4 regions of the Pantoea trifolii genome follow, and region 1 is predicted to be linked to each of the others. Evidence: predicted binding sites of a transcription regulator. Region 1 holds the regulator's gene; each other region holds the start of a gene.

Region 1 (8,058 bases):
GCTCAACGCCGGTTTCACATTCTTCTCGTCACCGCCCAACGCGTAGCTGGCTGCTAACACGCCGTTGGCCGCCTGAGCCGCAGTGCCGACGTCACCGATAGTGACCACATACTTACCTTTCTTCAGATCGGCCCAGCTATGCGGCACATCTTTCACCTGCTGCTTATCCACCAGAAACGCGATGGTGCCGGTATAGGCCAGCATCCAGTTGCCATCCTGATCTTTCGCCCAGCTTGGGATTTGATCCCAATGCGTTGGTTTATAGGGTTGCGCCACGCCTTTCGCCACGGCAATCGGACCGAAAGCCGCGCCCACATCACCGATATCGGCGCTGGCGTTCTCTTTCTCTGCATCAAATTTTGCCAGTTCCTGCGCAGAGGACATGTCGGTGTCGCTGTGCTTCAGACCATATTTGCTGTTGAGGTCACTCCAGGTATCTTTCCAGTTGGCCCAGCTATCGGGCATGCCGACGCTGTTAACCTGGCCTTCGGCGCGCGCGGCTTTTTCTAACGCGGCGAGGTCATTATCTGCGGCTTGCGCGGCAGGCAGCGCAAGCAGTACGGCACTGGCTACTACAGAGGCGATAAACGCTTTCATCTCGATTGCTCCCGGTATATGTTGTGGGACTTCTTGGTCTAGTCCAGCAAGAACCGAGCCAATGTAGCCCGAGTAGATGAAGGTTTTATGACCATGGTGGTGAAATGGGGTGTGGCGCGACGATCCACATGCGGTTACAGCGCGCTAAAGCGTGGGTTGTACTCTGTCACATTGTAGTCATCGAACTGTCATAGTGCAGATTTGCCCCAAAATGAGGCTGGAAAATGTTGTCGAAAACGGCAGATGTGATTGCGGCAGGGCTGCGGGAACGCATTGAAAACGGTGAATTTGCCAGCGGTCGTTTGCCTGCCGAACGCAGCTTGAGCGAACACTATTCCACCACGCGCATCACGCTGCGTGAGGCGCTGGGGTTACTGGAAGCGCAGGGCATTATCTATCGGGAATTGCGTCGTGGCTGGTTTCTCGCACCGCCTCGGCTGGTCTACAACCCCTCTCATCACAGCCATTTTCACGCCATGGCCGCTGAGCAAGGCCGTATTGCCAGCACTGAAGTGCTGGAGGCGCGCGAAGTGCCAGCGCAATTAGCCATCGCGCGTCATCTGCAACTGCTGGAGGGCGATCGGGTTTACCGCATTCGCCGTTTGCGCCGTATTGATGGTCGCGCCGTGTTGTATGTCGAGCATTACCTCAATCCCGCCTTTTTTCCGGGATTGCTGGATGAAGACCTGACGCGCTCGCTGACCGATCTCTATGACCAGCGCTATGGCATTCGCTACGGCGGTGCGCGTTTTACCATGTTGCCAGGACCGCTGCCGGTGCGCGCCGCGCCCGCGCTCAATGTGGCGAGCGGCACGCCCGGATTGTTAATCACCCGCATTAACCGCGATCAGCTCAAGCGCGTGATTGATTGCGACTGCGAGTTCTGGCGCTACGACGCGCTGTGCGTGGATGTCGAAGTATAAATATTGTGATTTTGATCACACTACAGCATGATAGCGCCAGTGAGTAATTGAGAGCGTGAGGCGCAAAAATGACAATAAAAACAGGGGTTGGGCAGTACATTTCCTTAGCATTGCAGTGGGTGCTGAACATTGGACTGATCATCCTGGCCATTATTCTGGTGGTGTTTCTCGGTAAAGAAACCATTCATCTGGCCAATGTGCTGTTTAGCACTGGCGAGCAGACCTCTTCCTATCTGCTGATTGAAGGCATCGTTATCTACTTCCTCTACTTCGAATTTATCGCCTTGATTGTGAAGTACTTTCAGTCGGGCTATCACTTCCCGCTGCGCTACTTCATCTATATCGGCATCACGGCGATCATTCGCCTGATCATCGTCGACCATAAAAATCCGTTTGATACGCTCTACTATTCAGCGGCGATTTTGATTCTGGTGGTGACGCTGTGGCTGGCCAACAGTAACCGCCTGAAGCGCGAGTAATAAACCCTGTTTTTGGCGCGTGGCACAACCAGCAGTGCCACGCATTCTCCTCTGCGTTAAACTAGGGCAACTTTTTTTCCGGAGATGTCCTGATGTCGCATGACGCGCTGCGCCAGTTACGCGCACTGCACTGGCTGCCAGCCTCTTCCCCGCAGCTTTCTGCCCCGTTACTTGACTGGTTAATGGAAGAAGATTCCATGACGCGTCGCTTCGAGCAGCATTGTCAGCAAGTGACCGTAGAAGTGATCCGTGAAGCGTTTATAGGCGCCGATGAGATAACGGATGAGGCGGAATTTCTGCCCGCCGATCCGCGCTTCTGGCTGCGCGAAATTGTGCTGTGCGGTGATGGCGTACCCTGGCTGATTGGCCGCACGGTGGTGCCAGAAAGCACGCTGAACGGCCCGGAGCAGATGCTGCAACAGCTCGGTACGCGTCCGCTCGGTCGCTATCTGTTCTCATCATCTACCCTGAGCCGCGATTTTATCGATCCCGGTCAGGTTGGCGAGTTATGGGGACGCCGTTCTCGCCTGCGCTTGTCGGGCAAACCGCTACTGTTAACTGAACTGTTTTTACCGGCGTCGCCGCTCTATCGCGCGCTGGATCAAGGATAAACCACTGTGCAAAACACCTTACCCATGACCAAATGGCAGGCTTACTGCCGCCTGATGCGTATTGATAAACCCATCGGCACCGTGCTACTGCTATGGCCAACCCTGTGGGCATTGTGGCTCTCCGGCATGGCGATTCCACCGCTGCCGGTGCTGTTAGTGTTTGTGCTCGGCGTGATCGTGATGCGTGCTGCAGGCTGCGTCATCAATGACTACGCTGACCGCAAAATCGATGGTCACGTTAAGCGCACGGCGTCACGTCCGCTGGCCAGCGGCGCGGTATCTGAGAAAGAGGCCAAACTGCTTTTCGCCGGTCTCGGCTTGCTGGCGTTTATGCTGGTGCTGACCATGAACACCATGACCATTTTGCTGTCATTTGGCGGCCTGGCGCTGGCGTGGGTTTATCCGTTTATGAAGCGCTATACGCATCTGCCGCAGGTGGTGCTCGGCGCGGCATTTGGCTGGGCGATTCCCATGGGTTGGGCGGCAGTTAGTGAGTCTTTACCTTTGGTCTGCTGGCTGGTTTTCCTGGCAAATATCTGCTGGACGGTGGCCTATGACACGCAGTACGCAATGGTCGATCGTGATGACGATTTGAAGATTGGTGTGAAGTCGACGGCGATTCTGTTTGGTCGTTATGACAAACTGATTATCGGTTTATTGCAGCTGGCGACGCTTGGCCTAATGGCATTGGTGGGCATGATGCTCAATCTGAATGGCGCGTTTTACTGGTCACTGTTACTGGCAGCTGGTTTGTTTGTGCATCAGCAGAAGCTGATTGCCCAGCGCGAGCGTGATCCCTGCTTCCAGGCGTTTCTGAATAACAACTATGTGGGCATGGTGCTGTTTCTCGGCATTCTGCTCAGCACCGTGCCGTTCGCGGATTTGTTATAAACAAAAAAGGCGCACTGAAGCGTAATATTGTTCAGTTAAGCGCAGAGCGACTTTCGTTCGCTTTGCGCTGAGGCAGTTGCAGCACCTTCGTGCGGCGACCGAGCAGAGAGCGCCTGGCCGCGCCCTCTGCACTCCCGGGCCTTGCGCCAGCCCAGCTCGCCGCTGCGCGGTGCCTTCACTCGTTCACAATTCCTGACGGACCGGTGGCGATTCGCTCCTGCTCAGCGCCACCTCTCGCCGCATCCATGCGGCTCGCCCTGGAATCCCTCACTCGTTCAGCGAGTTGGGATGTCGCCTCAACACCCGCGCTGCACCATCAAGGCATAATTTTGACTCGCCATCGCTACAAGTCTCGTAGGGTCGCCATTCATGGCGACCGAGATGAGTCATCAGGCAGGAGGGATCGTGGGAGAATAGCGAGGACTTAGCAGGGCGCACCGAAGTGCGCCTTTGTGTTTTCATGTCGCCTACTAATCGTGGGTGACCGCGCTCTCAATCGTCAGACGGACATCGCTGGTGACCAGCTCCGCCAGCATCTGCCACATCATATGGCTGCGTTCCGCATCGGCATCGCCTTTGTCACTGATATAACCTTCATCACGCAGCGTAAGTACCAATGCAGTGAATACCGCTTTATCAAAGAACTCGGGTGCGTTGATACCGTGCAATACAGAAAGGCGTTGAGCCAGGGTGCGGCTCTCTTTCTCCAGCGTGCCACGGTTGATGGCCGGTTTCGCGCTGAGGATAGCGAAGGTAATCGCGAAGCGCTGAAGCGTCTCACGAATACCCGCCGCCAGCAGTTGCAGCGAACGGTGACGTGCCGGCGTCATTCTTAGTTGACCATCCTGCAAGGTGATCAGGCCCTGGCGCGCCATCTCTGCACAGAGTGCGTTAAGTAGTGCAGGCAACTCCGCCTTGTCCCAGCGTAAGAACAACTCGCTCTTTAGCATCGGATATACCAGGCTCACCTGACGCAGCAGCTCTGCTTCGCTGATTTCACGATGTTGCTGCACGATGGCGGCAATCAACGATGGCATCACTAACATGTGATGAATGTTGTTGCGATAGTAGGTCATCAGCACTGCCTGCTCGCGCGGCAGAATGATAATGTCGCCAATGCTGTCTTGCTCGGTCTCGAACTTGTTCATGCCCATCGCGTGGTCAAGCAGCGCTTCGGCGCTCATATCGGGCACCGTGGCTTCCGGTGAATAAGGCACGTTGCGCAGCAGTTGGGTGTAGCACTCTAACTGCTCAATCAGCTGTTCGCGGGTTAATGAACGCTGACGTGACGCCAGCAGCGCAGTCACGCACAGGTTCATGGCGTTGGCCGCACCGGCTTCGTTAATGCGCACCATCAGCTTCGCCGCAATGTCATTCACAGCAGGTGTCATCCACGCAGGGCGTTGCGGTTCGATAGGATCAATCGCATCCCGCCATTCCGGCACGTTTTTGTTCAGGTAGTTCATCAACGGCAGCGGTTCGCCGAAGTTAACGTAGCCCTGACCAAGATTGCGCAGCTTACGCAAGCCGCGCACCATCTGCAGGAAGCTCTCTTTCTCTTTGGCCGCGCCACGCAGCTCTTTGGCATACGTGCCCACTTCCATCACGTGCTCGTAACCGATGTAGATCGGCACGAAGGTGATAGGACGACTGCCGCCGCGCAGCATCGCCTGCAGCGTCATCGACAGGGTGCCGGTTTTCGGATCCAGCAAACGGCCGGTACGCGAACGTCCGCCTTCCACAAAGTATTCAACGGAGTAACCACGGCTAAACAGCTCGCCGAGATATTCACGGAACACGGTGGAATAGAGTTTGTTGCCCTTAAAGGTACGACGAATAAAGAACGCGCCCAGGCGACGGAAAATCGGGCCGGCTGGCCAGAAGTTCAGGTTGATCCCCGCAGCAATGTGCGGCGGCACCAGGCCTTGATGATAAAGCACGTAGGAGAGCAGCAGATAATCCATGTGGCTGCGGTGGCAGGGCACATAGACAATCTCATGACCATCCTGCGCCAGCTGACGCACGCGCTCACCGCCATGCACGTTGATGCCCTGATACAGGCGGCTCCAAAGCCAGCCCATCACGCGGTCGGTGACCTTAATTGCCTCGTAAGAGAAGTTCGCCGCCACTTCTTCCATCATTTCGATGGCGTTCTGCTGGGCTTTCTCATGCGAAATCTTTTTGCTGCGTGCTTCATCTTCTACCGCTTTTTCAATCGCTTTGGACTGTAAAAGCTTGTTGAAGAGATCCTGACGTGCAGGCAGACGCGGGCCGACCGCTGCCAGACGTTGGCGAGCAAAGTGAATGCGCGCTACGCGAGCCAGCTTCTGTGCAATCGACTTATCAGTACCGTGTTCGGTCGCCATCTGGCGTAGCGAAACGGTTTGCGAGAAGCGGACAAAGCTGTCGCGGCCATGCCACAAAATGGCGAAGAACTTCTGCACGCCATTCAGCACGCGCAGATGCGGCGTGGATTCACCGGATGTTTCACGTCCCGGCGCGCGACCAAACATCACCGCGACCGGCAGCATTTGCACGTCGAGTTGCGGGTTGCTGCGGTGCAAATCCAGATAATCGTGGAACAGCTTCACCGATTCGGGATTGGCCACGAAATAGGGAATCACGCGTGGGCCATCGTGGATAAACACGTGGCGCGGCAGCAGGGTGCCATCGATCTCCAGCGGAGCCAGCGGATCGGGCAGATCATGTTTCAGGCATTGAGCACGCAGCGTGAGCAGGTCAGCCTTTGAATCATAAGGCAAAACATACATCACCGGACGTGTAGGATCGATCCCATGTTCAGAAACGGGATCGGTCGGAATGACCTTACTTTTTACCAAAATAGAGAGTGGTAAATTCAATAATTTGTAATAGAGTTTACGCCAACCTGACATAGACAACTTTAAGCCTCTTGTTAGCAAAGCGCGGCAAGCATACCAGAAAGCGCAGCGAAGGTCTGTGGCTCTGCCGCCTCAAACTGCCCACTCATTGACGTCAAAATAGTTCAAGGGTTCCATAGACATGGCAAATAACGTCACCGGTTTAGTAAGAATAGTGAAAGCAGCCGGTTATTCCTGGCAGGGCCTGCGTGCCGCATGGCAGAACGAAGCCGCATTTCGGCAAGAAGCTGTCGCCGCGTTGGTGGCCATTCTCGTAGCCTGCTGGCTGGATGTAGATACCCTCTCCCGCATCTTGATGATTGGCTCGGTAGTGCTGGTTATCATCGTTGAAATCCTTAATAGCGCTATCGAGGCGGTGGTCGACCGCATTGGGCAGGAACAACATCCGCTCGCGGGCCGCGCCAAAGATATGGGATCGGCCGCCGTATTGCTGACTATCTTACTGGCTCTGTTCGTCTGGATCGCGCTGCTCTGGACGCATTTGAGATAGGGATTCCAGATTCATCAAACCGCTGATTTTTCCCTCTGTTACGGTTTTCATTTCGCGAATACCTGTATATACTCACAGCGACTGTATAAACAACCAGGGGGCGGGATGAAAGCGTTAACTGCACGGCAGCAACAGGTCTATGACCTGATTCGCGACCATATTAACCAGACGGGCATGCCGCCAACGCGTGCGGAAATTGCTGCGCAACTGGGTTTTCGCTCGCCCAATGCTGCTGAAGAGCATCTGAAAGCGCTGGCGCGTAAAGGCGTAATTGAAATTGTTTCCGGCGCATCGCGCGGGATTCGTTTACTAATGGAAGAAGAACCAAGCGAAGGGTTGCCGCTGATTGGTCGCGTCGCTGCCGGTGAACCCTTGCTGGCGCAGGAACATATTGAAGCCCACTATCAGGTGGATGCGAATCTGTTCAAACCGAGTGCCGATTTCCTGCTGCGCGTGAGCGGCATGTCGATGAAAGATATCGGCATTATGGATGGCGATCTGTTAGCCGTGCATAAAACGCAGGAAGTGCGTAACGGCCAGGTTGTCGTGGCGCGCATTGATGATGAAGTCACCGTGAAACGCTGGAAAAAGCAGGGCGCGATTGTCCATCTGCTGCCGGAAAACACCGATTTCCAGCCGATTGTCGTTGATACCCGTGAGCAGTCGCTAACCATTGAAGGTTTAGCTGTCGGGATTGTACGCAACGGCGAGTGGCTCTGATCAGTTTCTGATCCTCCCCAACTGCGGCGGTGCGAATTTGCGCTGACCGCAGTCTGCTGTTTTACTTCTCTGTGACTCTTTCTGCGGCTCACGCTGGCGCCATTACGCTGATTACCGCACACAACGGAATGGGCTGATGCAGCTGTTTTCCTCTTCAGATAAAACACTCTGGCGGCTAGCGCTGCCGATGATCCTGTCAAATATCACCGTCCCGTTACTGGGCGTGGTGGATACCGCCGTTATTGGTCATCTCGATAGCCCGATTTACCTCGGTGGCGTCGCCGTGGGCACAACAGCGACCAGCTTCATCTTTATGCTTCTGCTATTCCTGCGCATGAGCACCACCGGATTGACCGCTCAGGCATTTGGCGCCAATGACAAAACCGCGCTGGCGCGCGCCTTAACGCAACCGCTGCTGATTGCCCTGGTTTTTGGCGTGCTGTTTAT
Region 2 (8,058 bases), 940 kb from region 1:
ATCTGCTGGGCGATATTGATGCGGTGCCGCTACCAGATGCCAGCGTTGACGGCGTGTGGAGCAATCTGGCGGTGCAGTGGAGCAGCGACTTGCACACCGCGCTGCTGCAGTTTTTACGCGTCACGCGGCCAGGCGGCACGGTGCTGTTTTCCACGCTGCTCGACGGATCGCTGCACGAAGTGCATCACGCGTGGGCAAAACTGGATGGTCGTCAGCACGCCAATCGTTTCCTCAGCGCCGCGCAGTTTGACACGGCCACCGCGACGCTGCCGATCGCTAAGCAGCAGCAGGTTATCACGCTGCATTTTCCCAGTGCGCTCAGCGCCATGCGCTCGCTGAAAGGCATTGGTGCCACGCATTTGCACGACGGACGCGGCGCCAGCGTACTGACGCGCGCTCAGCTGGCACAACTTGAGCAGCACTGGCCGCAGGACGAGGCGGGTTATCGCCTGAGTTATCACCTGATGTATGGAGTTTTACGCAAATGACACGCTGGTTTATTACCGGAACCGATACCGAAGTGGGCAAAACAGTGGCCAGCGGCGCGCTGCTGCAGGCGGCGAGCGCCGCCGGTTTACGCACCGCAGGCTACAAGCCGGTGGCTTCCGGCTGCGAGATCACGCCGCAAGGCATCCGCAACAGCGACGCGCTGGCGTTACAGCGCTACAGCAGCTTGCCGTTAAGCTATGAGCAGGTGAACCCGCTGGCGTTTGTTGAGCCGACCTCGCCGCATATCATTAGCGCGGAAGAGGGCCGACCGATTACTTTTTCCACGCTTTCAGCAGGCTTGCGCGCGCTAGAGCAGCAGGCGGAATGGGTGCTAGTTGAAGGCGCAGGCGGATGGTTTACGCCGCTGTCGGAAACGCAAACGTACGCCGATTGGGTGGAAGCCGAGCAGTTGCCGGTAATTCTGGTGGTGTGCGTGAAACTGGGTTGCATCAACCATGCGATGCTCACCGCCGAAGCGGTTAAAGCGCGCGGATTGCGCCTTGCGGGCTGGATTGCCAATGATATTCAACCGCCCGGCAAACGCCATCAGGAGTATATGGCTACGCTGCGTCAGCGCATTCATGCGCCGTTCCTTGGTGAGATTCCGCACCTTAGCGATGAGGCCGAGCAGGCCGAATGTGGGCGTTATTTGAGGTTGCCGCAATAAATAACCCAGGTCGCCATTCATGGCGACCTGGCTACATCGTCACGTCGCGGTCAGCCACTTATTCACCGTCAAATCATCCAGCTGCGCCACTTTGCCATGCGCCACGTTACGTCCACGATGCAGCAGCAGGAAATAATCGGCGACGCGGCGCACAAACGACACGTGCTGCTCCAGCAGCAGAATGGTTAAACCATACTCACGGTTTAGCCGACGAATCAGATTGCCCATCTCCTCTTCCAGCCACGGCGACATCCCTTCCGTCGGCTCATCCAGAATCACCAGCTTGGGTTGCAGCACCAGCGCGCGCGCCAGTGCCAAATGTTGCTGTTGCTCCATCGGCAACTCGCCGCTGCGCTGATGGCGCAATGAATAGAGCGCCGGAAAAAGATCAAATACCATTTCCGGAATAGCGCGGCTACGATCGTCCTGCGCCGCCATCAGGGCGATCAGCAGGTTATCCTCCACGCTCATCTGCGAGAAAATATGCCGTCCTTGCGGCACGTAACCAATGCCGGTGCGCGCGCGCAGCTCGGCCGGTTGCAGCAGCAAATCTTCCGGCGGCGCGCCATCTTCCTGCCAGGTCATTGAGCCGCTGTTAATCGGCAGGCGGCCCATAATGCAGTTCACCAACGTGGTTTTGCCCATGCCAGGGCTGCCCAGCACGCCGGTGCAGGTGCCCGGCGGCAGATCGAGATCCACATCCCACAGAATGTGATTTTGACCGTAAAACTGATTCACCGAACGTAAACTCAGCATCTGACATCCTCCTTCCAGATTATAAGCCTGAATGCTCCCGCTCTGTGTCGTCTGGCATACAGTCGTGCACGATTGATGGACACCGCTGTCGTCGGCAAGCGCCGATATGGACTCGTCACTCCATATAGCAAACACTGCAATTCCCAGGCCAGGTTAGGAATTCAGGCCGTTCTGCGTCGCAAACCTGACAAATCAACCGCTAAAAGTTGAGAAATACTTAACAATTGCCGGCGGTGATAAATGAGCTGCACTTTGACGGTGCTAACGGCTTAACGTTTCTGGTGCATTTGATCGTTCGTAAGGCAATAACCGGGGAAATAAATGGCCTAAAGGCTGGCTTTTCTCCAGGTAAGGAGAGGTAAACCGGGAAAAAGAAGGGTTAATGCGACACGCAGGAGGAGAAAAATAAATGCGAAAAAATTTTTTTTCGCGCTTAAGAATGGGCGGGAGAAAATTATACACAGCCGATGGGCTCGGGGCTGGATTCACTTATCCACCATTACTGTGGATAACCTTGTGCATTAGCGACTGAAAACCGTGTGCAAGCGAGTAAATTCGCGGCCTTCATACATTATGATGAGAAACTGGGCTTTTGAGTCAATGTCAGTAAAAACAGCAGGTTAGTTAAAATCAAGCATGCGAATTATCTGGCTTGTCATCGGACTGCAATTTAATGACACTCTATTGACAAATGTTAAAAGCGTCCTCCGCTTGGGGATAACATTGCGCAACAAGCGCTTGCTGGCTGCCGCTTAAATTGCACTGAAGAAAATCCGCTTCAGATTCCATTATCGTGCAAGGTTACTGTAATTATGTCCAGTATTTTTTTCTGGCAAATTCGCCATAGCAGAGTAGAATTAGCAGCCTGCCCGCCGACTTCATCTGCTGGAACCGCTAAAACATGAGCAAAGTCTTTAAACTCAACTCCGCTTTCAAGCCTTCAGGCGATCAACCTGAGGCGATTCGCCGTCTCGAAGAGGGGCTGGAAGATGGACTCGCGCATCAAACGCTGTTGGGCGTGACGGGCTCGGGTAAAACGTTTACCGTGGCGAACGTAATTGCCGACCTTAACCGCCCGACCATGGTGCTGGCACCGAACAAAACCCTGGCGGCGCAGCTCTACGGCGAGATGAAAGAGTTTTTCCCGGATAACGCAGTGGAGTTTTTCGTCTCTTATTACGATTACTACCAGCCTGAAGCCTATGTGCCGAGTTCTGACACCTTTATTGAGAAAGATGCCTCGGTGAATGAGCACATTGAGCAGATGCGTCTGTCGGCGACCAAAGCGCTGCTGGAGCGTCGTGATGTGATTGTGGTGGCATCTGTTTCGGCGATCTACGGTCTGGGCGATCCCGATCTCTACCTGAAAATGATGCTGCACCTGACGCGCGGCATGATTATCGATCAGCGCAGCATTCTGCGTCGCCTGGCGGAACTGCAATATACCCGCAACGATCAAGCCTTCCAGCGCGGCACCTTCCGCGTGCGCGGCGAAGTGATCGATGTATTCCCGGCCGAATCGGACGACATTGCGCTGCGTATTGAGTTGTTCGATGAAGAAGTTGAAAGGCTGTCGCTGTTTGATCCGCTCACCGGTCAGATTGATTCTGTTATCCCACGCTTTACCGTCTATCCCAAAACGCACTACGTGACGCCGCGTGAGCGCATTCTTAAGGCGATGGAAGAGATCAAAGATGAGCTGGTGATCCGCCGCAAAGTGCTGCTGGAGAACAACAAGCTGCTTGAAGAGCAGCGTATTTCCCAGCGTACGCAGTTCGATCTCGAAATGATGAACGAGTTGGGTTACTGCTCCGGCATCGAAAACTACTCGCGCTATCTCTCCGGGCGCGGACCGGGCGAGCCGCCGCCGACTTTGTTCGACTATTTACCGGCGGATGGTTTGCTGGTGGTCGACGAATCGCACGTTACTATTCCGCAGATTGGCGGCATGTATCGTGGTGACCGCGCGCGTAAAGAGACGCTGGTGGAATACGGCTTCCGCCTGCCGTCGGCGCTGGATAACCGCCCGATGAAGTTTGAAGAGTTTGAAGCGGCCGCGCCGCAAACCATTTATGTGTCGGCCACGCCGGGCAATTACGAGCTGGAAAAATCGGGCAGCGAAGTGATTGATCAGCTGGTGCGCCCAACTGGCCTGCTGGATCCGGTGCTGGAAGTGCGTCCGGTGGCGACGCAGGTTGACGATTTGCTGTCGGAAATCCGCAAGCGTGTCGAAATCAACGAGCGCGTGCTGGTGACGGTACTGACCAAGCGTATGGCGGAAGACCTCACCGAATACCTTGTGGAGCACGGCGAGAAGGTGCGCTATCTGCACTCGGATATTGATACCGTAGAACGTATGGAGATCATCCGCGATTTACGCCTCGGCGAATTTGATGTGCTGGTCGGCATCAACTTGCTGCGAGAAGGTCTGGATATGCCAGAAGTATCGCTGGTGGCGATTCTCGATGCCGATAAAGAGGGCTTCCTGCGTTCCGAGCGTTCGCTGATTCAGACCATTGGCCGCGCCGCACGTAACATCAACGGCCGGGCGATTCTCTACGCTGACAAAATCACGCCGTCGATGGAGCGCGCGATGGGCGAAACCGAGCGTCGTCGCGAGAAACAGCAAAAATACAACGAAGAAAACGGTATCGTGCCGCAAGGGCTCAACAAGAAGATCACCGATATTCTTGAGCTCGGTAAAAACGTGGTGAAAACGCGCGGCAAAGGCAAAACCGCGTCACGCACTGCGGCAGAAGCCGAAGCTAACTATATGGCGCTTACGCCGCAGGCGATGCAGAAGAAGATTCACGAGCTGGAAGGGCAGATGCAGCAACACGCGCAGAACCTGGAGTTCGAAGAAGCCGCCAGCGTGCGCGATCAGTTACATCAACTGCGTGAGCTGTTTATTGCGGCTTCGTGATGGTAGTAACCGAGTCGCCATAATCGTAATGGTTGTAACCAGGTCGCCATAAATGGCGACCCTACACGGCCTGAATCGCGTGTTCCAGCGCGATGCGCAGCAGCTGGCGGTCGTGGCGATATTTGATGTCGGCGGCTTCCAGCGGTTCGCGAATGATTAAGCGCTCTTCCACGCCGCGAATATCGGCGGCTGGACTGACTACCACCGCATCAATCACCCGCTTGCCAATCGCTTTCTCCATGATCGCCAATTTATCGGCCACATTCAGGCTGGCTGCCGCCGGGCTCAGTTCGCGGCCCAGATTACCAATAAACACCATGGTGGCAGGTGTACGACGCATCGCGCGCGCCATATCTTCCATCAGCAGAATCGGCATCAGGCTGGTGTAGAAGCTGCCGGGGCCAATCAGAATCAAATCCGCTTCGCCTATCGCCTCAATCGCTTCGCGGGTCGGCAACACGTTGGGATGCAACATCAACTCTTCGGGCGGCTGCTTCATCTCATCAATCGCGGTTTCGCCGTACACCATGTTGCCTTCGCCATCCTGCGCCACCAGATCAACCGGCTGTTCCGACATCGGAATCAGAAACGCATCAACCTTAAGCAGATTGCGAATGATATTGATGGCTTCCAGCGGACGTACGCTTAGGTGATCGAGCGCCTTCAGCATCAGGTTGCCCAGGTTGTGGCCGGCCAGCTCGCCATTGCCGGTGAAGCGATACTCAAACATCGCGGTGGCGACGCTCGGCTCGGTGATCAGCTGATTGATGCAGTTGCGCATATCGCCCCACGCAATGCCGCCTTCCGAGCGGCGAATGCGGCCGGTGGATCCGCCGTTATCGGTGGTGGTGACGATGCCGGTCAGGCGCGAGCCTAACGGTGCCAGCGCCGACATCACGCGGCCCAAACCGTGTCCGCCACCTAATGCCACTACGCGGTCCAAATCTGCCAGGGTTCGATTCATGTTTCTCCTTTGTCACTGACGTCCTCGCGTTGAGGCGTAGTTGAACTGATGTGCATCAATATCTGTGGTGCATTTTACCGTATCCTGTCGCGAAAATGCGGTGAAAAATACGTTATACATCAAGATATATAGCGAAATTCACTGATGGATGCGAATCGCTAATCGCGCTACCATTCGTTTTAACCGTGTTGTCCATAATGACAACAAACTCCCAAGCCTGGTTTCCTAAGTCGTTAACGATATGGAAGGCAGGCCGCAGCCTTGAGCTGCCAGGGTGCAGAAAGAAATGACTGCATCTCCCGACTTTGGAAAGGTGTTCAGGTGCCACAATTTACAGATGCCTACGCGCGCAGCTTTTACTATCTGCGCCTGTCGGTCACGGATGTGTGTAACTTCCGTTGTACCTACTGCTTGCCGAATGGCTACAAGCCGAACGGTTCGAACAATAAAAGCTTTCTCTCGCTGGATGAGATTCGTCGCGTGACGCGTGCCTTTGCGGCTGCGGGCACGGAAAAAGTGCGCCTGACGGGCGGCGAACCTTCTATGCGTCGCGATTTCACCGACATCATCGCCGCCGTGCGTGAAAATGCCGCTATTCGCCAGATCGCGATGACCACCAACGGTTACCGCATGGCGCGTGACGTACGTGCGTGGCGCGCCGCCGGTCTCACTCATATCAACGTTAGCGTCGACAGCCTCGACGCACGCCAGTTTCACGCCATTACCGGCCAGGACAAATTTGCCGAGGTGATGGCGGGAATCGACGCCGCCTTTGATGCCGGTTTCGAGAAAGTGAAAGTGAACAGCGTGCTGATGCGCGATGTGAACAGCCACAGCCTCAGCACCTTCCTCGAGTGGCTGCGCCTGCGACCGATTCAACTGCGCTTTATCGAACTAATGGAAACCGGCGAAGGCAGCGATCTGTTCCGCCGTCATCACATCTCCGGTGAAGTGATCCGCGACCAGCTGATCCTGCAAGGCTGGCAACGCCAGCCGCGCGGCCGCAGCGACGGTCCGGCGCAGGTGTTCCGTCATCCCGATTATCAGGGCGAAGTCGGCCTGATCATGCCGTACGAGAAAGATTTCTGTGCCAGCTGCAACCGCCTGCGCGTCTCGGCGCTGGGCAATTTGCATCTGTGCCTGTTTGGCGATGGCGGCGTGTCGCTGCGCGATCTGCTGGCCTCTGACGATCAGCAAGACGCGTTGCAGGCACGCATTGCGCACAGCCTTGGACAGAAAAAGCAGACGCATTTCCTGCATCAGGGCAACACCGGCATCACACAAAATCTCTCCTTTATTGGTGGCTAAACACAGGAGTTACGGCCATGGGTAAACCTACCGGCGAATTTGTCGCCTTGAATGTGGCGGTGATGACCGTCTCGGATAGCCGCGATGCCAGCAACGACACATCTGGCGATTATCTGCGCGAAGCGCTGGCGGAAGCCGGACATCAGGTGGTGGATCGCGCGCTGGTGCCGGATAACCGCTATCGCATTCGCGCCACGGTGTCGCGCTGGATCGCCAGCGACGATGTGCAAGTGGTGATCGTGAACGGCGGCACCGGTTTCAACAGCCAAAACAGCACGCCAGAAGCGTTGCTGCCGCTGCTGGACCGTGAAATCGAGGGCTTTGGCGAGCTGTTCCGCATGATCTCCTATGAAGAGATCGGCAGCTCAACGCTGCAGTCGCGCGCGGTGGCCGGATTAGCCAATCAGACGCTGATTTTTGCCGTGCCGGGATCGACCAACGCCTGCCGCAGCGCCTGGGAACGCATTATTGAAGATCAGCTGGATGCACGTACGCGTCCGTGTAATTTCGTTTCACATTTGAAGAAGTTGTAAGCATGTCATCGTTAACTCATATCAATGCCGCTGGCGAAGCCCACATGGTGGATGTCTCCGGCAAAACCGAAACGGTACGCGAAGCGCAGGCCGAAGCGCTGGTGCTGATGAGCGCCGAAACGCTGCAGATGATTATTGACGGCAGCCATCACAAAGGTGACGTCTTCGCCACCGCGCGCATCGCCGGTATTCAGGCAGCAAAACGCACCTGGGAACTGATTCCACTCTGTCATCCGCTGATGCTGAGCAAAGTAGAAGTCAGTTTGATTGCTGAACCCGAGCACAATCGCGTGCGCGTCACCTCGCTGTGTCGTCTGACCGGCAAAACCGGCGTCGAGATGGAAGCGTTGACGGCGGCCTCCGTCGCGGCGCTGACCATCTATGACATGTGCAAAGCGGTGCAAAAAGACATTGTCAT
Region 3 (8,058 bases), 1.4 Mb from region 1:
AATGCGGTACTGCTGCCGCACATCATGGCGTTCAATGCCGAACATACCGGCGAGAAATACCGCGCTATCGCGCATGCACTCGGCATAGAAGGTGCCTATGCCTGTTCATTAGCCGACGCACGTGCGCTGGCGATTGATGCGGTGATAACCCTGAACCACGATATCGGTATTCCGCTCAGACTGCGTGATATCGGCATGCAGGAGCAGGATGTGGATGCGCTCGCCGCCGCCGCCTTCGCTGATGTGTGTACGCCGGGCAATCCGCGTGAGTGCAGCGTCGAGATGATTAGATCACTTTATCGTGAACTGTTCTGATTAATGTCAATCAGGCAATGCTGAATGAACAGCATTGCCATTTATTAGCCGCATCGGTTATTCCCTGTTTATCGCCAATTACGCTAACTCTATCGGCAGATTAATCTGGAATTTTGCTTAATATTCGGATATGAGGCGTTCTCTTTGCAGGATGTGCCATAGTTCATGTTGATATGAAATATAAAGGATCCTGCTATGTTTGGCTTTTTAACCTCTCTTTTTGGTAGTCCCGAATCATTAGTGCAAGTCATGACGCGCCAGGACATTCAGGAATCGATTGAGGAAGGTGACAGAATTATTATTGATGAAGACGGCAACGCTTCGGTTAATCCATTGAGTCCTGAAGTACAGCGCGATTTTGCCCATCATGTCAGCACATTAAAGGATATTTAGATGGGCACGGCGATATTTATGGTAATGATGGTATGCGGTTATTGGTATACTAGCCGCGACATGTCGAGCCGTTTGAAAATTAAGCGCTCTTTTGGCTGGGATGTCTATTTTCTTATTGCACTGTATGGCTGCATATTTGTACTGCAAGGCGTGTTGGCGACCGCCATTATCTGGCTGATTCTGCTGGCCGCATCCGGTGTGAACAATGCCTTTGCCCTGACTTCGGCAGAAAATGTCCACTGGAATGTCGACTTCATGACGTGGAGTTTTTTAGGCATTCAGGCGCCGGTGGTATTGATGCTGGCCTTTGCCATCCTCTTCTGCATGTATCGCTCCAATTGGGCGGTGAGCGCCCGGCTTAACGCCGGCGGGCGCAAAGAGCTGTATCAGCGGCTTTCACGTTCCAACGGCATTGAACAGTTATTGCTGCAGTGCATGGAAGAAGGCGAACTGGCGTGGGTTACGCTGAAATCGCGCCGTATTTATATCGGTATGATTCATGCAGCAACGTTTGAGTATCCGAATACCGCCAATATTGTGTTGATCCCGATGCTAAGTGGCTATCGCGATTCACGCACGCTCAACCTGGCGATCGAGCATAATTACAGTTTGTGGTACCACAATCACGACATTGATTTCTCTTCGTCGCCGAAAAATGCCCTTGAGTTTCGCAAAGTGATTATGGTGCATCAAATAGAAAGTTTGTCGCTGTTTGATCCGGCTAGCGCCAGCGCATTAGCCATGGATAAGCAAAGCGGTAATAAACGCAAATGGATGAGGAGGTCTGCGCCTAAACGCGACTATCCATAATTTAATAATCAAAGATGCTGGCTTAATTGTTTATGTTGTACCGAGCCAGCAACTCTCCATAATAAGTCAAAATAATAAGGTAATCATGATGGACTTTAAAAAGTTCGAGGCCATTCTGCAGCTGTGGGGAGATTTACACTTCACAGGAATTGAATTACAACAGCGTGATAATAAAAGCGAAATTTACGCCACCGGCACCAATAATCATACCCAGAGTCAACTTTATATTTGCACGCTTTCTACTGAGATTGCGTCACATATTCAGTTAAAACAGTTTCGCACTTGGTTACACAGAATTAACATTGGTAAAGCAAAACGCCGGTTGGCTCTCTTACGAAAGGAGTAATGAGATTGTCCCCGCATGGGGGACAGAGAAGAATATCAGGCGTCGTCAGGCGTATAGCCCACCACAATTTCCAGCGTTTTGCGCAGCACATCGGCTTCAGCATCACTTTCTGCGGTTTCCAGCGCCATAATCAGACAAAGAATAATCGATTTATTACTGACTCGTCCTTCCGTGGCCAGCACGTGGCGGATAACCCTATCCAATACGGCAGCTTCGTTTTTTAGCGTACTGTCTGCATTGCGAAAATGCTCTGCCAACTCGGTGTCAGGCAGTGCAGCATAGAGGTTGTGATTTTCCGACATGATTCCAGTCCCGTGATTGCGTATATTCCCGCATTGCTATGTCCTCAATGCGAGCCAATCGGTCAATGTTTACGATTGTTGCCAGACTGCTGGTTATGACCAAACAGCTGAAGAACGTTGTCTCGCTGCGGCTGCTCTTCGCGCAATTTTTTCCCCGCCGAAATGCTGTTGCGCACATCGGTGATGGCGGCAGTGATCGCTGCACGCTGTTCGTCATCGGTGCTCTGCTGTTTCATCAGCGTCAGCTGATCCATCAGCGCCTGAGTATTAACGGGCCCCGGGCGCTGCAGCAACGCCAGCGCGGCTTCGCCAATAATTTCATCGATTATTTTCTGCTGTTCACTTCTATTCATAACGAATCATTCATAACGAATCTCTGATCGCCGTTTCGCCCCGGAGCGGGGCGAAACCAGTGTGGGAGCGTATTCAGAGTAAAATTCTAATACTTGTACAAGTTTGAAATCTGACAGGCTCTCAGCTTTCGCGTTCAAATAATAAGCCAATCAGCTGATGATAGTGATGCTCTTCTTCGGCGTTGGCGGCCAGTTCCAGTCTGCGCAGCAGCTTGGTACAGAGCGATTTGCGGTTGAGATTACGGCCTTCGCGTAAGATTTCAACCACGATCTGACCCAATGTTTCCTGCTGCGATGGCAGCGACGCTTTGCTGAAGTAGTTGGCAATGGCCTCGACTGAACTCGGCGTGTATCCGTTCTGACGCATAATTGACCCCAATAATTAAAAAAGTTAGATCATTTGACCTAAGTAAAGTTGTACAGGTAGCAAAAAGCTGTACAAGGAGCTTACTCAAGTTAGCAGGCGGGATTTGTTGCAAAAAGTGCTAATAAAGGTGAATTAGGATAATTGGAAAGCTTTTATTTCCAAATCCGTGCGCTCAGCGCCGAAAGTCATCGACGCGTGAGCTTATTGGGCTGGTCAACTGTCGTCGGTATCGGCCGAAGGCATTCTGACGCTGCCTTCCTGACGACTCAACCCGCGCAACGCGGAATGGACGCGGTTATCGCTGCCCGCCGGTTGACGGTGCGTGAGCAACCATTGCTGAGCCTGGGCAATGCGCTGCTGCTGTTGCGTGTTTTGCTCTTTTCTCGCCATGCGCGCGAGCTCTGTCAGCAGCGATGAGACGCTGACATCCTCACGACGTAGCAGTAACGCATAGGCGGCTTCGCCGATAATTTTAGGTTGCGAATCTGACATCTTCTACCTCCTGAGAATATGGGCTTACGCTTAGTTCTCACTACTCACTATAGATCATCAGCGTGATACCTTGTTAACAGAAAGCTCTGGTTATCTTGGGTTTTTGTTACTAACACGTTATGGTAACTGCCCTTCGGTGGCCTCTGCTCGCACCGACGATGTGAATTAATAACAAGAATGAAGCAAGGAAATCTGGCATGGAGTTCACCATACGCAAAGCCAAGGCAGAGGATGCAGAGCTGCTGCACCTGCTGGGGCGCATGACCTACAGCGCGCATTTTAAACATATGTGGGTTTCCGCAGAAGAGCTGGATGCCTTTATCGACAAGGAATATGGCCTGGCGGAGCTGAATAGCAGCCTCGCGGCCCCCAACGAGAGCTGGCTGATCGCCGAGACCGACAAGCCGATTGGCTTTGCCAAAGTCACCTGGAACACGCCGGTACCGGATTCCGGCATGAGCGGCGCGCTGCTGAATAAGCTGTACCTCAATCCGGAAGAAACCGGCAAAAATTACGGCCGCTGGATGTTCGAGAGCATCATCAATGAAGCGCGCGACAAGCGTGAAGGCTATCTGTGGCTGGAAGTGTTAGGCGATAATGTGCGTGCACGTAAGTTCTATGAAGCCTTTGGCATGCAGCACATCAAAGACATTCCGTTTGTTACCGCCTCGCAGCAGAGCACCCTGCAGATCATGGGAATGATGATTTAAGCGCAGCGGCACGCCATTCGGCACAAAATAAATATCCTTTGTTGCCAACTGTTTTGCAAATCATTGCCGGTTCTGGCTTGATCAAACTGCCCAATCGACATTACTGTATACACATACAGTAATGATTTGAGATCGCAGCCATGCAGTTTTATCAGCCCGCGGAAATCCGCGCCATTCTCGCCTTACCCTTGTTCATCAGCCGCGTGCCCTGCGGCTTTCCGTCCCCAGCTCAGGACTACGTTGAACAACGCATCGACCTCAACGACTTTTTAGTCGATCACCCCAGTTCAACCTACTTCATCAGAGTCAGCGGTGACTCGATGATCGACATCGGGATCAATGAGGGCGACATGCTGGTGGTGGACAGCTCGCTGAAACCCAAACACGGTGACATTGTGGTGGCGTCACTTTCCGGCGAGTTCACCGTGAAACAGCTGATGCTGCAGCCTTACCTGCATCTCAAACCGATGAACGCAACCCATGCGATTATCGCCATTCCTGACGCCGATGAGTTCGAAGTCTTCGGCATCGTTAAACACGTGATTAAAACCATAGGCCGCTGATGTTTGCCCTGGTGGATGTGAACTCGTTTTACGCCAGCTGTGAAACGGTGTTTCGCCCGGATCTGCGTGGCAAACCGATTGTGGTGCTGTCGAATAACGACGGCTGCATTATTTCCCTGAGCAGAGAAGCCAAGGCGCTGGGCATCAAGATGGGCGCGCCCTACTTCAAACATCGCGAAGAGCTGATGCGTCACAAAGTGGTGGTGTTCTCGTCTAACTATGCGTTGTATGGCGATATGTCGCGCCGCGTGATGGAGACGCTGGCGCTGATATCCACGCGTGTGGATGAGTATTCCATTGACGAAGCCTTCGTTGATGTTACCGGCATCAATGCCTGCATGACGTTTGAACAGTTAGGCTGCGATATCCGCGACCGCATTTATCAGGACACCCATCTGCGCGTGGGTGTCGGCATTGCACCGACCAAAACCCTCGCCAAACTCGCCAACTGGGCGGCCAAACGCTGGACCAAAGCCGAGAACGTGATGGATCTCTCTTTGCCCCACCGTCAGCGCGAGTTGATGAAACTCGTCAAGGTTGAAGAGGTGTGGGGCGTGGGCCGGCGCTTATCGAAAAAGCTCAACCTGATGGGGATCAACACCGCGCTGGAATTAGCGGAAACCCCAACCGCGCTGATCCGGAAACACTTCGGCGTGGTGCTGGAGCGCACGGTACGTGAATTATGTGGCGAGTCTTGTCTGGCGTTTGAGGAGGTGGTTCCCAACCGACAAAATATTCTCTGCTCGCGCTCGTTTGGCGATCGTATTACCGAATATCAGGATATGCGCGAAGCCATCGCCAATTACGCCGCGCGCGCCGCAGAGAAGCTGCGCAGCGAGCGGCAATATTGCCGTCATATCGGGACGTTTATTCGCACCAGCCCGCACGATGCGCATCATCCTTATTACGCCAATGCGGCCAGTCAAACCTTGATTACGCCCACCGCTGACAGTCGCGATATTATTCAGGCCACGCTTAATTGTTTAGATCGTATCTGGGTTCCCGGTAAGCGTTATATGAAAGGCGGCGTGATGTTGGGCGATTTCTTTAGCGATGGCGTGGCGCAGCTTGATCTGTTTGCGGAATATCAGCCGCGTCATAATAGTGACCAACTGATGGCCCTGATCGATAAGATGAATGCCCACCAGCGCGGCGCGCTATGGTTTGCTGGCCAGGGGATTCAGAAACCCTGGTCGATGAAGCGCGATATGCTGTCACCGGCGTACACCACCCGGCTGGCGGATCTACCGGTGGCGAAGTAAGTCCCTCCACTTATCTAAATATTTCGAGATATGAAAGAATGAATCCACCGGTGGGCTAGCATTTATCACACGATACAGTATCTTTATCCTAATAAATTCAGTATAGGCGTTCTAACTGCGTGAAATTTGACAGTCCTATTAAATTCCCCAGCATAATTTTATAGCGTAGAAAATATTTTAGAACGTTTCCTTACTAGAAATATAATATCATTAAATAAATAAAAATAATTTAAAGTGTATATAATTAATAAAATATTTTTTCGTTAGTTTGAAAAAATGCAAGTATCGAAAAATGGTGATAATGGATTTTCATTATCACCATTAGTTTGCTCAGAAGGTTCATAGGTACGTTCTATACTGAATTTTCACTTAGCGCCTTTACTCTCAGCCCTCCAACCAAGGTAAATTGATACCTGAAGGTCCATAAATATACCCCCCACTTATCCAAAACTTCCCACTATGCTTCGGGCCATAAATATAATTATCAGAGATCCAATACTTCCCCGAATTTTTAGGCCCATAAATGTAACCATTAGAAATCCAAAATTTACCTGATTCCTTTGGCCCATATATATAATTACCAGATATCCAATACAGTCCTGAACTCATCAAAACACCTATTGACAATATATATAAACAACCCTTTATGAAAATGCTAGCAAGAAACAAAAACATTAAAAATCATACAATCAATCACCTAACTCCACTTGATCTGGACAAAGTAGTCCCGAACCTAATAACTCATTCTTAGCTTCTTCAGGATCTGGCGTGAATAAAATTACTCGTAAGTCATCTAGGGCTCGAGAAAAAGACACATATGCTAATTTCCTTCCTCGGTTGAGTTGTCCCTCAGTGGGATGACCCGATAATCCGGGCGTTAAAATCTTCCCAAAATTATAGTTATTCCAGCTAGCCTCAACATCATCATAAACAACTAAAACTTTTTTATACTCTTCACCTTTAACTCCATGCTGGGTACTATAAGGAGTATTTTGTGATATGAAATGATAATAAGCCATCAACTCTTTTGTGTCCATGGAGAAAAGTGAGTCAGTTAGCCAGTCATTCTTTTCAATACCATGAACTTCAGGGTCAAAAATTTCTGTTCGAGGATTTCTTAGTAAATGGGACTGTAAAAGATCACTTATTTCAATAAGTTGATTTTCCATACAGAATTGTAGAATATCTCTGATTGTCCCTTCACACCAAATTTTATATAACTGCTCTACGAAAGAAACTGACAAATCAATAATTGACTGTAAGGATTTTGTAGCATTTGGTCCTTCGGAGTTAAAGAAAGGACAATTACTTTGCAGAACAGATAACACCTTCCTCTTATCTCCTTTTTGGTGTGATATGATCAAAGGGCAGATTAATGAGATTAATGGATGTAATAAATAATGTTCCCCTGATTCAAATAGCTCCTGAGAACGTATTGATGAATAACCTCCAGTAAATAGTTTATTAATAGTAGGAAACCCTAAACGCCTAGCGATCATTTGCCTGACTAAAAACAAACGCATTACATTATCTTCTTTGTCCCACGCCCAATTCATAAGTGCCTTATCCATTTTCGATAGAGCACGTGATATTTGTTCTTCTGAATATTGGTTTCTTGGAAGTTCAGGAACTTCTGCTTTAATTAGATGAAAAACAACACTCCCTTCACGTTCAGAATTTTCCCCTGCAGGATATTGACAAAGGTCTTTACGAAAAGCATTAAGTAGTTTTATTACACTTATTGAACATCTAAAGTTTTCATCTTTCTTTATTATCTCACCATTTTTGGGAGGGAAAAAATCACCTATACTGCCATCATATATTTGTTGCCAAGGATCGCCAAAATATCCAGTCAAGGGTAAACAATTCCCATCACCTAATAAATTAAAGCCAGCCAGAATATCTCCATTAGTATCTTGTGCTTCATCGATAAAGATATACGGATAACGTAACCCAAGAATTTTTCTAAAAGTTACGTTATTATTTAAGAGATATACTGCGATTGAAATAATATCATCATGACCAAGCTTACCTTCAAGATAATTTCCATAGTTTGAATCACTGTAATGGAAGGAAGATACAGTGTGTAATGCATCTAACTCCCTCTGAATAAGCTCTGCCTTGTTACGAGCTGCTAAAGCTGAC
Region 4 (8,058 bases), 140 kb from region 1:
AGTTGCTGCAACTGGCGAATTTCGTGGGTCAGCGTGTGACGCTCACGCGCTTCCACGCCAAAGCTATCAGTCACTTGACGGCGGAAACCGTCCAGCTGTTCACGCAGCGGGCCAATCAGGCTATTCAGACTTTGACGGTTCTGTTCATCGACGCGCCGTCCGCTGTTTTCAAAGATGCGGTTGGCGAGATTTTCAAACTGCGCGCTAAGGCGCTGTTCGCTGTTGGTCAGCAGTCGCTGTTTCTCTTCTGCACCGTAGCGTGTCTCTTCAAGACGAATGGTCACTTCACGCAGTTCGGCTTCCTGCGCGCTGTTCACTTCCAGCTGATTGCGCAGCTCACGACTGAGCTGTTCACTTTCGCCGCGCCAGTAATCAAGCTGTTGCAAACGTTCCTGCGCACCGCTGAGCGCGCCGTGTAGCTGGCGCATCTCCTGTTCGCGTTGCTGGATTTGCTGCTGTAACTGTTCGAGCTGCTGCTGTTGACGCTGCTGCGCCTCTTCCAGCAGGCGTCGCTCGGTAGTGAAGCTGGCGTACTGATGGCCGGCGCGCAGTTGAGCAATGATCCAGCCAATGCCCAAACCGGCCAGCGCCAGCGCGCCGCTAATGATAAGTTGCTGATCCATAATCCCCCCGCGGATCGTCTCGCTGAGGGAAAAGGTAGAGGTGTACTGTATGAATGTCCAGAAGAATGTTAAAGCGCTTTAACTGTCAGATCGCCCGCTTTCCACGCATCAATCAGGAAGAAGGGCATCGGCAACACCCATTCGGTTTCGCCGTGGATTTTGGCCGGATAAGTCCAGCTTTTCCCGTCGTAGGTGATCTCAACCTGCTGCCAACCGTTCTCAGCGTTTTCGACCTGGCCCGCCATGCTGGCAAAACCGGCGTTGCTGCCGACGTGGAAACTGTCGGTTTGCCAGCGAATCGGCTGATGCGCCGGCCACGGTTGTGCATGGTGGAAGCGGAAGATATCGTCATGATTCAATATGCTTTCGCGGACCGTTGGCCACAGCGCCACTTTGAGGAAGTACTGATCGGTGAAGCGTTCGCTGCCTTCATATTGCGCGATGAAGTCACGCATCTGCTGTTCAACATTGTGAAACACGCCGTGGCAGCCGCCCCACATGCCCGCCAGCAGCAGCTCGGTATGCGAGAAGTAATCACGCATATGATGGAACCAATACGGCGAGTTCAGCCAGGCATCTACCGCCACCACTTCGCGCTCGGAGAGCAAGGAATCCGCGTCACGCACGATGTAGCGTTTGACGCTGGCATCATCCATCACCAGGAAACGCCACAGCGTTGGGAAAATGGTTTTCTCATGCGACATATCCACTAGCTGGGTGTTTTGCTGCTTCAGGCGCTGCCAGACGTGTTGCGGCACGCTGTCGTCAAGATAGATGCGGCAGATCCAGTCGGGGTAGAACTCGCGCGCTACTTCGATGTTTTTAATCAAGGTTTCGCAGTAGCGTGGCTGGCCGCCATACAGGCTAAAGGAGATGATATTTTCTGCTGGATTGTTGCGGTTGATCGGCGGTGGTGCGTCAGAAGGGAATGCTACTTTCGCCCCTTTGCTGAAGGTCACATCGGAATTCTGCAGTGATTCGAGGCCGTAACGCGCCACCTCATCCTCTTTATTCAGCCAGCCACACACTTCCGTTAATCCATCCAGCCAGGTTTCCGACGCCTGCGCGCGTTGCGCGGCCGGAGCCTGATAGATCTTCTGGTAAATTTTATAGGATTTTTTGTGCTCGCCCACACGCATCAGGGTTAACGCGTAGTCGCTCAGCACCTGCATATGATTGGGTAAGACGCGCAGCACTTCTTCACAGCACTGACGCGCAAGAGGATAGTTATTCACCGCCATCGCCTGGCGAAATCTCGCTGCTGCACCTTCAACGCGTGATTGTGCAGTAGCGGGATTATTCATGAAATTGGGACGTGAGACAGAAACCATTTTGCGCATAAGAAATTTCTCAGTAGCTGCTGAAATTGCGCGCATTCTAATCAGGAAATAGCTGGAATCCTTATAAGCCTGGTCTCGAATTCATCCCTGACTGGCGCACTAAATTAAGCGACGCGCGGCTTCAACCACAATTTTCACCGCATCACTTTCGGTCTGTTTCATGGTCGCGGCATCCGGGATCTCTTTTTGCGTACGGTTCACGATGACGCCCGCCACCATGCCGGCACGCAGTCCCTGACTGGCGCACATGGTTAACAGTGTAGCGGATTCCATCTCATAGTTAAGGACGCCCATTTGCTGCCACTCTTCCATTGAACCCTGGAAGCGATTTACCACGCGGCCGGAGAAGGTATCGTACCGTTCCTGACCAGGATAGAAGGTGTCAGAGGAGGCGGTAATACCGATGTGGGTTTTCGCACCGCACGCCTCTGCGGCTGCCACCAGCGCGGTGGTGCAGGTGAAATCAGCTACGGCCGGGAATTCCATCGGCGCAAAGTGCAGGCTGGCGCCGTCGAGACGCACCGATGCGGTGGTGACCAGCACATCGCCCACATTAATATGCGGCTGGATAGCGCCGGTGGTGCCAACGCGCAGGAAAGTGCGCACGCCAAGCTGGGCCAGCTCTTCAACCGCAATCGACGTTGAAGGTCCGCCGATACCGGTGGAGCACACCACAACCGGTTTGCCATCCACTTCGGCCAGATAGGTAGTGAATTCACGGTGTGAAGCCAGATGCTGTGGATTGTCCATCAGCGCGGCGATTTTCTTCACGCGCTCAGGATCGCCAGGCACGATGGCCAACGTGGCTCCTTTCAAATCAGCTTTGGTGATGCCAAGGTGGAAAACGTCAGACTGGGCCATAACAGACTCCTGATAATTGGGGATGTGCGCGCCACTCTACGTCAGCAGGCGGCATAAATATGTGACTCAATTCACCATCGATAATGAAAATTACATTATCAGAAAAACATTATGTGATTTGTATCACACATTAGCGCTGTGCAATTCTGAATTGCTACAAGCGGTGCTGTGTAAGTGTTGGTGGCAATGTTAATAGAGAAGCAGCACACGTGAAAAAAATCCCTCTGCACCTTACGCCAGCCTTGCTTTACTTCGCCAGGCTATAGTTACGTGATTGCGCATTTGCTAGCACGGAGAGAACAATGAAAACCGAAGACAATATGGCACAAAAAACGGCACCCGGCGGCTTTGCACCGGCCGTTCAGCCCACCGCAAGCAGCACCATTATTACCAGCAGCGACGCCATTCATGCTGGCGAGACCTCGGTTCCGAGCCAGGGCGAAAATCTGCCTGCTTATTATGCCCGACCAAAAGAGTATCAAGGCACCTTGCCGGTGGTGTTGGTGGTGCAGGAGATTTTCGGCGTGCACGAGCATATCCGCGATGTCTGCCGCCGTCTGGCGCTGGAAGGTTATCTGGCGATCGCGCCCGAACTCTATTTTCGTGAAGGCGATCCCAACGATTACAACGATATTCCCACGCTGTTCAAAGAGCTAGTGAGCAAAGTTCCAGATTCGCAGGTGTTGTCCGATCTCGATCATGTGGCCAACTGGGCCACGCGCCACGATGGTGATATCCGTCGTCTGGCGATTACCGGTTTCTGCTGGGGCGGACGCATTAGCTGGCTGTTTGCCGCGCACAATCCGCAGGTGCGCGCGGCGGTGGCATGGTATGGCCGTATAGACGGTGAGAAGACGCTGAAGCAGCAGAAGCATCCGATTGATATCGCGGTAGATCTGAACGCGCCAGTGCTTGGCCTCTACGGTGGTCAGGATGAGAGCATTCCGCTGGAGAGTATTGATAAGATGCGTCAGGCGCTGCACGCCGCCAATGCCAAAGCAGAGATCGTGGTGTATCCGGATGCCGGACATGCTTTCAACGCGGATTATCGTGCCAGTTATCACGCCGATTCCGCCAAAGATGGCTGGCAACGTATGCTGGCGTGGTTCGCGCAGCATGGCGTGGCGCCGAACGCCTAATAAAAAGGGGCGCCTCTGCGCCCCCATCTCATTTACCGCGACTAAGCCGTTTCACCCCGCAGGTTTTGCGCCGCTTTGACCATATTCGCCAATGCCTGACGGGTTTCCGTCCAGCCCCGGGTTTTCAGGCCACAATCTGGATTCACCCACAAACGCGCTTCCGGAATGCTCTGCGCCGCTTTGCGCAGCAACTCTTCCATCCACTCCACGCTCGGCACGTTCGGTGAGTGAATGTCATACACGCCCGGACCGATTTCGTTGGGATAGTCGAACTCCTTGAAGGTATCCAGCAGATCCATATCGGAACGTGAGGTTTCGATGGTGATGACGTCCGCATCCAGCGCGGCAATCGAATCCATAATGTCATTGAACTCGCAATAACACATGTGGGTGTGAATCTGGGTGTCATCCTGCGCCACGGCGGCATTGAGACGGAATGCATCCACCGCCCAGGTCAAATACGCGGCCCAATCGGACTGATGCAGCGGCAGACCTTCGCGCAGTGCCGGTTCATCGATCTGAATAATGCCGATCCCGGCTTTTTCCAGATCTTCCACTTCATCACGCAGCGCCAGCGCAATCTGTTTGGCGATGGTTTCACGGCTCACATCTTCACGCGGGAATGACCAGCAAAGAATCGTTACCGGACCGGTCAGCATGCCTTTCACCGGCTTGTCGGTCAGCGACTGCGCGTACTTCGCCCACTCAACGGTGATGGCTTGTGGACGGCTCACGTCGCCGATGATGATCGGGGGTTTAACGCAGCGTGAACCGTAGCTCTGAACCCAGCCGTTTTGGGTGAACACGAAGCCGTCGAGGTTCTCGCCGAAGTATTCCACCATGTCGTTACGTTCTGCTTCTCCGTGCACCAGCACATCGAGGCCCAAACGTTCCTGCTCAACAATCGCCTGTTTGATGTGTTCGGCGATGCCGGTGCGGTAGTTACCGCCATCAATGTTGCCTTTTTTAAAGTCGAGACGTAGGCCGCGAATTTCGGTAGTTTGCGGGAATGAACCGATGGTGGTGGTCGGCCACGCTGGCAAGTTGAAGCGGTTACGCTGCGCTTTGGCGCGTTCGGTGTAGTGGCTGGTACGTTCAACATCTTTGGCCTGGATTTTCGCCAGACGCTCGCCGACTGCGGCATTGTGCACACGCGTGGAGTTGGCACGCGCACGAATCGGTGCGCTCCACTCCACCAGCGAAGCGGCATCGTTGTTGTTCAGCGCCTGACTCAGCAGTGCAAGCTCCGCACACTTCTGCAGGGCAAAGGCGAACCAGCTTTTCACTTCTTCATCGAGGCGCGTTTCCACGCTGAGATCGATTGGGCTGTGCAGCAGCGAACAAGATGATCCGATCCACAATTGTTGACGCTGGCCCACCAGCGGTTGCAAGCGTTCAAACCAGCTGCTGAGATCCGCGCGCCACACGTTACGGCCATTGATCACGCCGACGGAGAGCAGCCAATCTGCCGGGATCTGCTGGTTTAACTGTTGGATGTCGTCTTTGCCGTGCACCAGGTCAACGTGCAAGCCTTGCACCGGCAGCGCTTTGATCATGTCGAGGTTCTGGCCGATGCTGTCGAAATAGGTGGTGAGCAGCAGTTTGCTTTCACCCTGCAGCGCGTCGTAAGCCGGTTTGTATGCATCGCGCCACGCCTGCGGCAATTCCAGCGCCAGTGCAGGTTCGTCGATTTGTACCCATTCGATGCCGCGTTTTTTCAGTTCCGCCAGCACCTGTTGGTAAACCGGAAGAATGTCTTTGAGCAATGAAAGGCGATCGAAAGGCACACCTTTCACTTTACCCAGCCACAGATAGGTCACCGGGCCGAGTAGCACCGGTTTAATCTTGTGGCCGAGCGCCAGCGCTTCGTCGACTTCATCCAGCAGTTGGGTCCAGGTCAGTTTGAACTGCTGGCCTTGCGTGAATTCCGGCACCATATAGTGATAGTTGGTGTTGAACCATTTAGTCATTTCCGCCGCCGCCGCCGGTGTACCGCTTGGTGCGCGGCCACGACCGAGGCGGAACAGCGTGTCGAGATCAACGGATCCATCTTTGTTCTGGTGGCGTGCGGGCACGTTACCCAGCAGCAGGCTGGTTGTCAGCACGTGATCGTACCAGGCAAAATCGCCGACCGGCAACAGATCGACGCCCGCCTCTTTCTGCTGTTGCCAGTGACGGGCGCGCAGTTCGCGCCCCACCGCCAGCAGCTCTTCCTGTGAGCTTTTACCTGCCCAGTAGCTTTCCTGTGCTTTTTTCAATTCACGACGCAATCCAACGCGAGGGAAACCGAGAGTGTGGTTCAGAATGGTCATTTTCTGTTCTCCAGATATTATTAACTGAATAGGGTGCAGAGATGTTTAGCCGTCCAGATGTTTACACCGCCATAATCTGCGGGTACTGTATGTTCCTCAAGCGCAATTTGTTCAATCTCGATGTGAAGGATTCTCATGATCGAACTCAAACACCTGCGGACGCTGCAGGCGTTACGGAACACCGGCTCGTTAGCCGCCGCCGCCTCACATCTTCATCAGACGCAATCGGCGTTGTCTCACCAGTTCAGCGATCTGGAGCAGCGGCTGGGCTTTCGTCTGTTTGTGCGCAAAAGCCAGCCGCTGCGTTTTACGCCGCAGGGAGAGATTTTGCTGCAGTTGGCCGAGCAGGTTTTGCCGCAGATTCAACAGGCTTTGCAGGCGTGTCATGAGCCGCATCAGGCCACGTTGCGTATCGCGATTGAGTGTCACAGCTGTATTCAGTGGCTGACGCCTGCGCTGAATAATTTCCGCCAGAGCTGGCCGCAGGTAGTGATGGATTTCAAATCCGGTGTGACCTTTGATCCGCAACCCGCATTGCAGCAGGGCGAATTGGATGTGGTGTTGACCTCCGATATTCTGCCGCGCAGCGGATTGTTCTATTCACCGATGTTCGATTTTGAAGTGCGTTTGGTGATGGCACCGGATCATCCATTGGCGCAGCTTGAGCATATTTCCCCGGAAGATATGGCCGATGAGGTATTGATGATCTATCCGGTGCAGCGTCAGCGTTTAGATGTGTGGCGCCATTTCCTGCAACCTGCGGGCGTAAGCCCGGCTTTGAAGAGCGTGGACAATACGCTGTTACTGATTCAGATGGTGTCGGCACGCATGGGCATCGCCGCGCTGCCACATTGGGTGGTCGAGAATTTTGAGCAGCAAGGTTTGGTGGTGACCAAGACTTTGGGTGATGGCCTCTGGAGCCGCCTGTATGCCGCCGTACGCGAAGGCGAGCAGCGTCAACCGGTGATGGAAGCCTTTGTGCGGTTTGCCCGTCAGCACGCCTGTGAACACCTGCCCTTCGTGCGCGATGCCGCGCGTCCCGGCTCACTGCAAACCCTCTCATCCTGATGTTGTTGGGCGGCGAAGGTCGCCCGCGCTGTTATCCCTGTCCCGCCTGCTCTATAATGCGCCGCCTCAACCCGCGACCAAGAGAGTTTCACCATGATGAGTAACGATGTTCTGCGCAGCGTGCGCTATATGCTTGATTTGAGCGATAGCAAAGTGGTGGAGATTTTTGCCTTAGCGGGGAGTGAAGTGCCGCTGGAAGACGTGCAGGCGTGGATGAAGAAGGATGACGATGCTGCGTTTCGTAAGCTGCCGGATGTGTTGATGGGTTATTTCCTCAACGGTCTGATTTTTTACCGTCGCGGTAAGAGTGAAGATGCGCCCGCGCCTTCGATTGAGCGCCGCATGAATAACAACATTTTCATGAAGAAATTGCGTATCGCGTTTGAGCTGAAGACCACCGATATCCCGGATGTGCTGCTGAAAGCGAACTTTAAGATTTCACAGGCTGAGGTTGGCGCGATTTTCCGCAATCCAGACCATAAGAATTTCCGCGAATGCGGTGACCAGATTCTGCGTAATTTCCTGAAAGGTTTGACGATGATTCATCGTCCGGGGCCGGCTAAGAAAGCGTAATCGCTTCTTTGTTCGAGCCGGGTCAGGGATAGCGCGGCAGATCGCAAAGAGTAACCACTTCCCTGTGGAGCAGCCTCGCCATCCATGGCTCGGATGCTTTGCTCCTCTGCCGCGCTATCCCCTCCCTTTCGGCCTAGGCGTG

What was found. Region 1 encodes LexA, which represses DNA repair genes until DNA is damaged. Its sites were predicted from a motif close to TNCTGTATGTACATACAGNA; they were not measured.
Region 2: a site for LexA is predicted at 2,715-2,734, ahead of uvrB (excinuclease ABC subunit UvrB). Genes of this name have one in related genera too.
Region 3: a site for LexA is predicted at 4,190-4,209, ahead of umuD (translesion error-prone DNA polymerase V autoproteolytic subunit). Genes of this name have one in related genera too.
Region 4: a site for LexA is predicted at 6,359-6,378, ahead of metR (HTH-type transcriptional regulator MetR). Genes of this name have one in related genera too.

What each region holds. Positions count from the first base shown of each region.
Region 1 is NZ_JANIET010000001.1:373,372-381,429, forward strand. It holds gene NQH49_RS01645 (ABC transporter substrate-binding protein) at 1-597, opposite strand, end outside; gene NQH49_RS01650 (UTRA domain-containing protein) at 822-1,520, shown strand; gene psiE (phosphate-starvation-inducible protein PsiE) at 1,589-1,999, shown strand; gene ubiC (chorismate lyase) at 2,092-2,610, shown strand; gene ubiA (4-hydroxybenzoate octaprenyltransferase) at 2,617-3,501, shown strand; gene plsB (glycerol-3-phosphate 1-O-acyltransferase PlsB) at 3,972-6,395, opposite strand; gene NQH49_RS01675 (diacylglycerol kinase) at 6,523-6,891, shown strand; gene lexA (transcriptional repressor LexA) at 6,997-7,611, shown strand; gene dinF (MATE family efflux transporter DinF) at 7,748-8,058, shown strand, end outside.
Region 2 is NZ_JANIET010000001.1:1,317,043-1,325,100, forward strand. It holds gene bioC (malonyl-ACP O-methyltransferase BioC) at 1-488, shown strand, start outside; gene bioD (dethiobiotin synthase) at 485-1,156, shown strand; gene NQH49_RS06090 (ABC transporter ATP-binding protein) at 1,196-1,912, opposite strand; gene uvrB (excinuclease ABC subunit UvrB) at 2,814-4,835, shown strand; gene NQH49_RS06100 (gluconeogenesis factor YvcK family protein) at 4,897-5,799, opposite strand; molybdenum cofactor riboswitch at 5,996-6,132, shown strand; gene moaA (GTP 3',8-cyclase MoaA) at 6,121-7,107, shown strand; gene moaB (molybdenum cofactor biosynthesis protein B) at 7,125-7,640, shown strand; gene moaC (cyclic pyranopterin monophosphate synthase MoaC) at 7,643-8,058, shown strand, end outside.
Region 3 is NZ_JANIET010000001.1:1,767,208-1,775,265, reverse strand. It holds gene fucO (lactaldehyde reductase) at 1-315, shown strand, start outside; gene NQH49_RS08250 (hypothetical protein) at 511-708, shown strand; gene NQH49_RS08245 (hypothetical protein) at 709-1,518, shown strand; gene NQH49_RS08240 (hypothetical protein) at 1,604-1,864, shown strand; gene NQH49_RS08235 (biofilm development regulator YmgB/AriR family protein) at 1,900-2,166, opposite strand; gene NQH49_RS08230 (hypothetical protein) at 2,229-2,519, opposite strand; gene ycgZ (regulatory protein YcgZ) at 2,641-2,886, opposite strand; gene NQH49_RS08220 (hypothetical protein) at 3,100-3,378, opposite strand; gene NQH49_RS08215 (GNAT family N-acetyltransferase) at 3,576-4,088, shown strand; gene umuD (translesion error-prone DNA polymerase V autoproteolytic subunit) at 4,229-4,651, shown strand; gene umuC (translesion error-prone DNA polymerase V subunit UmuC) at 4,651-5,913, shown strand; gene NQH49_RS08200 (UvrD-helicase domain-containing protein) at 6,603-8,058, opposite strand, start outside.
Region 4 is NZ_JANIET010000001.1:233,636-241,693, reverse strand. It holds gene rmuC (DNA recombination protein RmuC) at 1-623, opposite strand, end outside; gene NQH49_RS01065 (tetratricopeptide repeat protein) at 692-1,963, opposite strand; gene udp (uridine phosphorylase) at 2,063-2,824, opposite strand; gene NQH49_RS01055 (dienelactone hydrolase family protein) at 3,127-3,963, shown strand; gene metE (5-methyltetrahydropteroyltriglutamate--homocysteine S-methyltransferase) at 4,005-6,275, opposite strand; gene metR (HTH-type transcriptional regulator MetR) at 6,411-7,343, shown strand; gene NQH49_RS01040 (YehS family protein) at 7,437-7,916, shown strand; gene NQH49_RS01035 (carboxylate/amino acid/amine transporter) at 8,050-8,058, opposite strand, start outside.